Regions from separate parts of the Luteococcus japonicus genome, predicted to be linked through region 2. Evidence: riboswitches for the same ligand, from Rfam matches in the RefSeq annotation. Region 2 holds a riboswitch; each other region holds the start of a gene.
What was found. A riboswitch is a leader RNA that binds a small molecule or an ion and turns the genes downstream of it on or off. The one in region 2 is predicted to bind cobalamin.
Positions count from the first base shown of each region.

Region 1 (3,264 bases), 410 kb from region 2:
TCACGTCGGCTTCGCCGGCATTCGGGAACTCGGAGACGCCGGTGATCGGCTTCTTGCGGGTTGCCAGACGCTTGGCGCGCTCTGCGATGACGGGCTCCAGCTCGCGCACCGGCAGACCGTCGACGACGGCCTTGGCCATGCCACCGGCGGCGTCGATCTTGCCCAGCACGGCCCATGCGGCCTCGGCCAGCTTGCTGGTCAGGCTCTCGACATACCAGGAGCCACCGGCCGGGTCGTTGACGCGCACGATGTTCGACTCCTCGGCCAGGACCACCTGCGTGTTGCGGGCGATCCGTCGGCTGAAGTCGCCCGGGAGGCCCCAGACGGTGTCGAAGGGCAGCGTGGTGATTGCCTCGGCGCCACCGATACCGGCGGCGAAGGTGCTGATCGTTCCGCGCAGCATGTTGACGTAGGCGTCATCACGCGTGATCTCGCGCCACGAGGTGACCGCATGCTGGCGGGCACCGCGCTTGGTGGCGCTGACGCCGAAGGTCTCGCCGACCTTGTTCCAGGCGGTGCGTAGGGCGCGCAGCTTGGCGATGGTGGCGAACTGGTCGACGGTGGCGGTGACACGGAAGTCAATGGCATCGAAGGCTTGGTCGGCGGTGAGCCCCTGGGCCATCAGCGCACGCACGTACTCGACGCCCGTGGCCAGGGCGAAGCCCAGCTCATGCACGTCGCCCGCACCGGCGTTGTGCCAGATGGTGGCGTCGACCACGATCGCGCGGGAGTTGCGCATCCCGTCGAGGCGCTTGACCCACTGACCGAGCTTGCCCAGTTCGGGGGCGGTGCCGTTCAGGGCGGCGCAGCCGATCGGGTCAAGGCCGAGCACGACGCTCTTGTGGTTGGCCGGCTTGGGATCGGCCTCGACGACCTTCAGCAGCGCCTCTGCGGCTGCCTCCTGGTCGGTGCGGCTGGAGACCTCGACGGTGATCAGTTCCAGGAGGGCATCGGCCAGGACCTCGCCCAGCTGCTCGCCCTGCACGGCATCGGGATCGATGCGGAACCAGAGGCTGGTGGCACCACGCTCGAGGTCGGTCAGCACGGCCTGCTTGGTGAACGCTGCGTCGGGATCCTCGTGCAGTGCACGCACGTCCCAGGCGTCCGCTTCACCGTTGTGCACCGTGGTGCCACGGGTGAAGGGTGCGACGCCCGGCACGCCGAGTTCGGCGGGGGCATCCTCCAGCGTGTAGATCGGCGCAATCTCGATGCCGTCCACGGTGGTGGTGACCAGGCGGGAGACCGCCTGCTCCCCTGTGAGTTGCTTGTCTTCTGGGCGCCCGCGGTTGAGGACCTTGGCGGCAGCTGCACGCCACTGGTCCATCCCCGGCTTCGCGAAGTCGCTGGCGAGCTTCAGCTCAACAGCACCCTCGCGGGCGACCGGCTCGGTCGTTGTCATGGGACTCCTGCTCCGATGAGGTTGTCGTCGACGTTCGTCGTCGACCTGACGTAGTTGCTCCTCGACGCCATCCTGGTGTGGGCCGCATCCGGGAACACCCTGCAGGTCTGTTCCCGTCGCTCGACGCCACGCGCGAGTGCACCTGGCTGGTGCAACGCTGCTGGCAGGTCTTCGGACTCATGGGCACTTCGCCTCTCGGCGCCTTCCTCGACCACCGCTTCCCAGGCCCAGGCCCAGTGCTTCTCGTCCGGTGGGGCAGTAATGCTCCACGTGTGGCGTGCGATCCCTCGCATGCCGGACGGGTGATGTCGTTCCCATATACCGCTGCGGGACAGTTCCGGATTCACACCGGATTCCCTCTTGCGACGGCCCACTTCCGCGGGTCGAACCAGCGCTCACCAGCCTACCGGGCGCCTTCTCCGGGCGGGCAAGAGGGGTGCAACTTCCTGAGCTGTGGTCATACCGACGGGAGTGTGACAAATCTCCTAGTCACAGCCATGGAGTCCTGTCTCGAGGCGACCGGCTCGCGGTCCGCCCAACGGGATGGTCCGCTGGCGCGGGCCGACCGCGCCAGCTCGATTGGACGTACGGCCGCGCACTGTGTAATGTCCTCTCTCGCGCCTCGTTGGAGGAACCGGTGGTTCCCCCGCATGGCGCCGATCCAGAACCTCGGATCGGATTTGCAACAGAAGGTTCGATGAACTAATGTTGAACAAGTTGCCGCAAGGCAGCAAACAGTGAGGGAAGCCTCGAACAATGAGGTGTAGCTCACGGCTCGCAGGAAGTCGGATTTGAAAGTCCGAATGAAAGCGAGTAAGGTTGATCGAGTTGCCCCAAGCGGATGGTTGTTAGGCCTGAAGCGCGGATCGTGCCCGAATCTTGAGAACTCAACAGCGTGTCTAAAGTCAATGCCAAGTTTTACCCGTGGCCATTGCTTTCGGATCTCTTCTTTGTGGGGGGTTTGTGGTGGTGGTTATGGTTTCTTTGAGTATGATTATTGATTGGAATGCCAGTTTTGGTGTTTCTTTGTCAGTGGTTGGATTCATTGTTGATTGACGACGTTGCCATCCTTGTGGTGGTTGTCGATATTTTTCAACGGAGAGTTTGATCCTGGCTCAGGACGAACGCTGGCGGCGTGCTTAACACATGCAAGTCGAACGGTAAGGCCCTTCGGGGTACACGAGTGGCGAACGGGTGAGTAACACGTGAGTAACCTGCCCCAGTCTCTGGGATAACCGCCGGAAACGGCGGCTAATACTGGATATTCAGCGTCTGCCGCATGGTGGGTGTTGGAAAGCTCCGGCGGATTGGGATGGGCTCGCGGCCTATCAGCTTGTTGGTGAGGTAGTGGCTCACCAAGGCTTCGACGGGTAGCCGGCCTGAGAGGGCGACCGGCCACATTGGGACTGAGATACGGCCCAAACTCCTACGGGAGGCAGCAGTGGGGAATATTGCACAATGGGCGGAAGCCTGATGCAGCAACGCCGCGTGCGGGATGACGGCCTTCGGGTTGTAAACCGCTTTCAACGCAGACGAAGCGAAAGTGACGGTATGCGTAGAAGAAGCACCGGCCAACTACGTGCCAGCAGCCGCGGTGATACGTAGGGTGCGAGCGTTGTCCGGAATTATTGGGCGTAAAGAGCTTGTAGGCGGTTTGTTGCGTCAGAAGTGAAATCTCAGTGCTTAACACTGAGCGTGCTTCTGATACGGGCAGACTAGAGGAAGTTAGGGGAGAACGGAATTCCTGGTGGAGCGGTGGAATGCGCAGATATCAGGAGGAACACCGGTGGCGAAGGCGGTTCTCTGGGACTTTCCTGACGCTGAGAAGCGAAAGCGTGGGGAGCAAACAGGCTTAGATACCCTGG
Region 1 covers NZ_RKHG01000001.1:2,799,589-2,802,852, forward strand. Annotated here, with positions in the region: gene mutA (methylmalonyl-CoA mutase small subunit) at 1-1,399, opposite strand, end outside; cobalamin riboswitch at 1,545-1,805, opposite strand; gene EDD41_RS17895 (hypothetical protein) at 2,324-2,455, shown strand; rRNA gene EDD41_RS13270 (16S ribosomal RNA) at 2,492-3,264, shown strand, end outside.
Region 1: another riboswitch for cobalamin. It lies ahead of mutA (methylmalonyl-CoA mutase small subunit); the one in region 2 lies ahead of EDD41_RS17660 (class Ib ribonucleoside-diphosphate reductase assembly flavoprotein NrdI).

Region 2 (3,264 bases):
AGGCAGCCGCCGAGGAGAGTAGCGGCAGCGAGTCCGGACGTGAGTTGGCGCAAGTGGTGACGTCGCAAGGCGGTCTCCGATGTGTTGGAATCGTGGTCACAGGTGGCGGCCCCCCGGCCCGTCCCTACGCATGAGAGCACCGCCATTGAAGCCATCTCGGACCATGACCGGCAAGTCGTACGTCATATTCCTGCACCATGGGATGAGTCTTCAATCACCTGCTCGCGAGCGGCTGCCGGGAGGAGGACAGGGGATGGGCATGATCAATCTGCAGGACCTGGAGTGGGGCGACGTCATCCACCAGGGCGACGGCGTGGTGGTCTGTGAGGCCGAGTTCGAGGGCGACGGGGTTGTCGTGAAGCGTTGGCAGCAAGGAGTTCTGGATGACGAGCTCGTCGCCCGCCGGCTGCTGCACGCGGTGGGGATCCCCTCTCGTGAGCTGCTGGGCTGCGGCGACGGATGGATGGTGCTGGAGGACCTCTCCCAGAGCATGTGGCGCCCCGTGGGGGACGGCGATCTGGCCAGTGCTCGAGTGGTGGAGGCTCTCGCCGCCTGGCTGGTCCAAGTCCATGGCATCGCGCCGGAGGGCTTGTCCGGATCCGTCGAGGAGGACCTCCTGTCGCCGGTGATGCTGGCGCTGGCGGCCGAGGCGGGGGAGGTCTCGGCGGATGAGCTGGCCCGGCTGCGGCGGCACCTCACGCAATGCCTAGGGCCGGGGGAAGCGCTCGCACTGGGCGGTGACGTGTTGGCCAACCTGTGGGTGCTCGGGGATGGGCTACGCGCCATGTCCGACGGGTTGCAGGCCAGTCACCGAGGTCATCCGGCGACGGACCTCGTGCTGATCAGCGAGGAACTGGGCGTCCTGTCGGACCACTTCCTGGCTGCCTACTGCCGCCATGCCGGTCTTGGCCGTCGGCAGGCCGACGCCTGGGTGGAGGCAGCCGGTGCGCGGGCCGTGCTGGTCCGTTGGGTGGCAACGGTTGTCTCCGGGGGAGCCGTGGATCCCGAGTTGGCGGCGCAGCTGCAGACTGCTATTGTTCATTGCTGTTGCCGGTGACCCCGGTGCTCACCCTGTCCGGGTGGCGGAATGGTAGACGCGCTAGCTTGAGGTGCTAGTGCCCGTAAAGGGCGTGGAGGTTCAAGTCCTCTTCCGGACACACTCTCAAAACCCCGGTTGACCAGGCAAGACGGTCAGGCGGGGTTTCTCTTTGCCCTCATTCTTCCCGCTGGCGCGTCATGTTGACGCTGGCCGTGGCATCACCCACTGCCCCTAGTGCTGGTTCCCTGCAGTTGCCACTGCATCTGGTGGTTGGTGCAGGGAGACAACAGGGAACCCGGTGAAAATCCGGGACTGCCCCGCAGCGGTATGGAGGAACGACCGACGACATCAGCACTGGCCCTTGGCTGGGAAGCGTCGTCCACTAGGAACACACCCCACTGGGTGCCCGCCTCCGAGTCCGAATACCTGCCAGCACTCCGGGCGGCACGCCCGGAGCAACCGACCGTCGGTCTCGTGGGAGGACCGGGTGCGTCTTGAAGCTCCCTGCCTGCGCGGCCCTGTGTGCTTCGAGGAGAGAGCATGTCGATCATCGTCTACATCAAGCCTGCCTGCGTGCAGTGCACTGCCACCTACAAGGCCTGACCAAGCACGGACTGGACTACGAGTCGTGGATCTCAGCCGGGACGAACAGGCCCTGCGCACAGTGACCGCGATGGGTCACCTGCAGGCCCCCGTCGTCGTCGACGGCGACGAGAGTTGGTCGGGTTTCCGTCCGGACCTGATCAAGCAGGCGGCCCTGCGGAGTGCCGCAGGGCGCGCATCCCCGTGCGCCTCGTCTACTTCTCCTCCGCCTCCCCGAACACCCATCGCTTCGTGCGCAAGCTGGGCCTGGAAGCCCAGCGCATCCCGCTCCACAGCCACGAGCCCGCCCTGCAGGTCACACACAGCCCTTCGTGCTCGTGGTGCCCACCTATGGCGGTGGCGAGGCGGGCGGTGCCGTTCCCAATGTCCCGCTGATCGACCGTTTCGAACTCAAGGGCACACCCGACGACGTCGAGCGAGTGCTGGAAAGGCTCACCACCTCATGGCCACCACCTTGCTGACCGACACGGGCGCCGAGACCATTCGCCGCGACCAGACCGATCATCACGCCCTCAACGCGATGCTGAACCTCTACGACGAGCAGGGCCACCTGCAACTCGATGCCGACAGGCAGGCGGCACACCAGTACTTCCGCCAGCACGTGAACCAGAACACCGTCTTCTTCCACTCGTTGGAGGAGAAGCTGGACTACCTGGTGGCGGAGGGCTACTACGAGGCCCCGGTGCTGGCAGCCTACGACTCGGCCTTCGTGATGTCGCTGTTCATGCTCGCCCACGCCGTGGAATTCCGCTTCCCGACCTTCATGGGCGCCTTCAAGTACTACACCTCCTAAACGCTCAAGACCTTCGACGGAAGCCGCTACCTGGAGCGCTTCGAGGACCGGGTGTGCATGGTGGCGCTGACCTTTGCTGCGGGAGACACGCAGTTGGCCGAGGCCGTCGTGGACGAGGTGATGGTCGGCATGTTCCAGCCCGCGACCCCGACCTTCCTCAATGCTGGCAAGGCACAGCGAGGGGAGCTTGTCTCCTGCTTCCTGCTGCGCGTCGAGGACAACATGGAGTCCATCTCCCGTGCGATCAATGCCTTCCTGAAGCTGTCCAAGCGTGGCGGCGGGGTGGCGCTGTCCCTGACCCTGTCCCTCGGGGTCGTGGTCCCGGACATCACCTTCCAGCTCGCCCGCGACAACGAGGACATGTAACTGTTCAGCCCCAACGACGTCGAACGGGTGTACGGGAAGGCCTTCAGCGAGGGCAATGTCACGGACTCCTACCGCGAGATGGTCACGATGCTCGACACCATCCAGGGCGCCGTGGGCGCCGTCTCGCTGATCCCCGACGCCCGGACCCCGCACGAGGAGGCCGTCTACACCAACATCGCCTTCATGGAGTCGGTGCACGCCGAGAGCTACAGTTCGATCTTCTCCACGCTCATCTCCACCGCGGAGATCGACGAGGCCTTCCGCTGGAGCGAGGAGAACCGGAACCTGCAGCGCAAGGCACGGATCGTCCTCGACAACTACTACGGCGACGATCCCGAGATGCGCAAGATGGCCTCCACCGTGCTGGAGTCCTTCCTGTTCTACTCGGGCTTCCATGCACCGATGTACTGGGCCAGCCGGGCACGGCTGACCAATGCCGCCGACCTGATCCGCCTGATCATCC
Region 2 covers NZ_RKHG01000001.1:3,213,076-3,216,339, forward strand. Annotated here, with positions in the region: gene EDD41_RS15310 (phosphotransferase family protein) at 260-1,057, shown strand; tRNA gene EDD41_RS15315 (tRNA-Leu) at 1,074-1,157, shown strand; cobalamin riboswitch at 1,264-1,487, shown strand; gene EDD41_RS17660 (class Ib ribonucleoside-diphosphate reductase assembly flavoprotein NrdI) at 1,954-2,103, shown strand; gene EDD41_RS17665 (hypothetical protein) at 2,085-2,435, shown strand; partial or broken gene EDD41_RS17900 (ribonucleotide reductase N-terminal alpha domain-containing protein) at 2,451-2,600, shown strand; gene EDD41_RS17905 (hypothetical protein) at 2,637-2,801, shown strand; gene EDD41_RS18250 (DUF5703 family protein) at 2,829-3,264, shown strand, end outside.

Region 3 (3,264 bases), 2.2 Mb from region 2:
TGCCCGCTTCTCCGCCCTCTGGCGTCGCTATGTCTACCGGGTCTGGGACGAGCAGAGCACTCGCGATCCCCTGCTGCGCGGCCACATCACCCGGATCCGTGGCGTCCTGGACGTGGCGGCCACCAATCACGCCGCACGGATGCTGCTGGGCCTGCACGATTTCGCGCCCTTCTGCAAGCCACGCGACGGCGCCACCACCATCCGTACCCTGACCGGCCTGCATGCCGAGCGCACCGCCGACGGCATCGTGGAGTTCACCGTCACGGCCGATGCCTTCTGTCACTCCATGGTCCGCTCGCTGATGGGGGCGATGACCACGGTCGGGACCGGCCGCAAGGACCAGGCCTGGCTGGCGGAGGTGATGGGATCCCCCAAACGCCACAACGGTGTGCTGGTCATGCCAGCCAAGGGCCTGTGCCTGGAGGAGGTCCGCTACCCCGCCGACGACCGGCTCGCCGAGCGTGCCAACCTCTCCCGTGCGGTCCGCACCCTGCCCGAGACATCCGAGGAAGCCCGATGAGCCACTACTTCACCACGCCCGACGGACCTGAGAAGCGGCGCGAGATCCGGGCCACCATCTGGGGTCACGAGCACACCTTCATCACCGCCAACGGTGTCTTCTCGGGCAGCCGGCTGGACCCGGCGACGAAGATCATGCTCGACGAGGTGCAGCCGCCGGCCGACGGTGGCCGACTGCTGGACCTGGGCTGCGGCTACGGCCCCATCACGGTCGCCCTGTCAGTGGCCTGCCCTACCAGCACCATCGACGCCGTCGACGTCAACGAGCGCGCCCTGGCCCTGACCGCGGACAATGCCCGGTGCATCGGCGCCGCAGACCGGGTCCGTGCCATCACCCCGGAGCAGGCGGAGCCCACCGTGCGCTACGACGAGATCTGGTCCAACCCGCCCATCCGGATCGGCAAGCCCGCGCTGCACGAACTGCTGCTCACCTGGCTTCCTCGTCTGGCCGACGGCGGCCGTGCCGTGATGGTGGTCGGCAAGAACCTGGGAGCCGACTCCCTGGCCCGCTGGCTGACGGAGCAGGGCTACCGATGCGAACGACTGACCTCCAGCAAGGGTTTCCGGGTGCTGGAGGTTCGCCCCGGCGCGCCGGTGCAGTAGTCTGCCGCTGTCGTACCCAGGGAAAGCCGGTGCAAGTCCGGCACTGACCCGCAACCGTCACAGTCGGAGCTCCTGGTGCGGCGGACTCATCACCACCCGTCGTGGTCCGCGGGACGAGTCGTGGGCATCGAACCCGCGGCCGTGCGCGGCCCGCTCGAAAGGACTTCCGTGCCCACCACCTCCGCCAAGCTGCTTGCCTCCGCTGCCGCTGCCCTGGCCTTCTCGCTGGCCCCCGGCGCAGCCCTCGCCGCCGATGCCGCCCCCGCCCGGGTGATGCCCGCCGACGCCGTCTCCGACTGCTCCAGCCAGGGCAAGGTCTGGCTGGTCGTGCAGGACTCCAAGGGCAAGGCGCTGGTGGACAAGTGCGTCGAGACCGCCGCCACCGGCTCCGAGCTGCTGACCAAGGCCGACGTGAAGACCACGCTGGACCCGAAGACCAAGATGATCTGCACCATGGAGGGCGAGCCGGCTGCCTGCCCGACCAAGTTCGACGGCAACTACTGGCACTACTACACCGCCGCCAAGCCCGGCACCTGGGCCTTCAGCCAGAAGGGCGCCGACCAGGCCAAGCCCGTCGCCGGTGGCGCCGAGGGCTGGTGCTACGGCAAGGAGTGCACCCCGGCCAAGCCCGGCACCACCCCGGCCGCCACTGCCACCCCCTCGGCCGCCCCTGCCGCGGACGAGAAGAAGAGCAACAAGGGCACCATCACCACCGTCCTGGTCGCGGCGATCGTCGGCGGTCTGGTGGCCGCCTTCTACGTGGCCAAGCGCAAGAAGTCCTGAGCCACACCAGCCGCCTGGGCAGTTGCCCTGGTGACGTGTCGCCCTGCCGTCCTTGCAAGCACGGCAGGGCGACAGCTCGGCAGGCACTCCAACCGTGCCGATCACCCCTTGCTGTAGGTGACCTTCTTGAGCACCTCGGGCCAGCTACGGTCCAGCACCTGGCCTCCCCAGATCACTGAACCGGCCAGCAGCGCCATCCCGTACAGCGGCGCCACGCAGAGCAACAGCCAGCCCAGCCAGGGCCGCCCGCCCGCTGATCCCGGCCGAGATGTGCATCCACAGCGGCGTCCCGTCGTAGCTGATCTCCTGGGCCACCGCCAGCGATCCCATCAACAGCATGGAGAAGATCGGTGGGAACAGGATGCCGCGCCCGCTGGCCATGGAGTTCTCCGCAGAGCCGCCAATCAGGCTCGGGGCCAGCAGCAGCGTGCCGAGCGGCCAGCCCAGCGTGAGCACCGCACAGCCGACGGTGGTGGAGCCGCCGTGCAACTGCTGCGCGGCGCCGCGCAGCCTGAGCAGGGCCACGGACAGCCAGACCAAGGCGCCCAGCGCGTAGAGACCCGCCATCACCAGGCCGATGATCGTGGTCGCCTGGCCCTGCAACGAGCGCTTGAGCAGCGTCAGTTTGAGTCGGACGAGTGTCCCAACCATGCCAGCCCCTCCCCCGCATCGATCGTGCCGCCACCCACCAGCTCGATGAAGCGGTCCTGCAGTCGTCGCCCCTGGGTCACCTCGGAGGTCGGGCTGATCGCCAACACCCGCCCGGCGGCGACCACCGCGACGGCGTCGCACAGACTCTCCACCAGCTCCATCACATGGCTGGAAAGCACGACGGTGCCGCCACCGGCAACGAAGTCATGGAGGATCTTCCGGATGGCCTGCCCCGAGACCGGATCGACTGCCTCGTAGGGTTCGTCCAGTACCAGCAGCCGCGGGTTGTGCACCAGCGCGCAGCCAGACCGATCTTCTTGGTCATGCCCGCCGAATAGTCGCACACCAGCGTGTTGGCGTCAGCTGTGAGTCCGAGAGCATGCAGCAGGGCCTCAGCTCGCGGCTCGATCTGGTCGGGAGCGACGCCGCGCATGCCAGCGGCGAAACGCAACAGTTCCAGCCCGCTGGGCCAGTCGAAGAGTCGCAGCCCGTCGGGTAGCACGCCCATCATCGCCTTGGCCGCGACGGGGTCGCTCCAGACGTCATGGCCCCAGAACTCAACCTGTCCGGCATCGGGCCGCAGCAACCCGGTGGCCATGCCCAGGCTGGTGGTCTTGCCGGCACCGTTGGGTCCCACCAACCCGAACAGGCAGCCGGACGGCACGACAAGACTGAGATTGTCCAGGGCCGCCTTCGGCCCGAACCGCT
Region 3 covers NZ_RKHG01000001.1:1,041,431-1,044,694, forward strand. Annotated here, with positions in the region: gene truA (tRNA pseudouridine(38-40) synthase TruA) at 1-520, shown strand, start outside; gene EDD41_RS05090 (class I SAM-dependent methyltransferase) at 517-1,122, shown strand; adenosylcobalamin-variant (AdoCbl-variant) riboswitch at 1,126-1,204, shown strand; gene EDD41_RS05095 (hypothetical protein) at 1,291-1,905, shown strand; gene EDD41_RS05100 (hypothetical protein) at 2,050-2,556, opposite strand; partial or broken gene EDD41_RS05105 (ABC transporter ATP-binding protein) at 2,526-3,264, opposite strand, start outside.
Region 3: another riboswitch for cobalamin. It lies ahead of EDD41_RS05095 (hypothetical protein); the one in region 2 lies ahead of EDD41_RS17660 (class Ib ribonucleoside-diphosphate reductase assembly flavoprotein NrdI).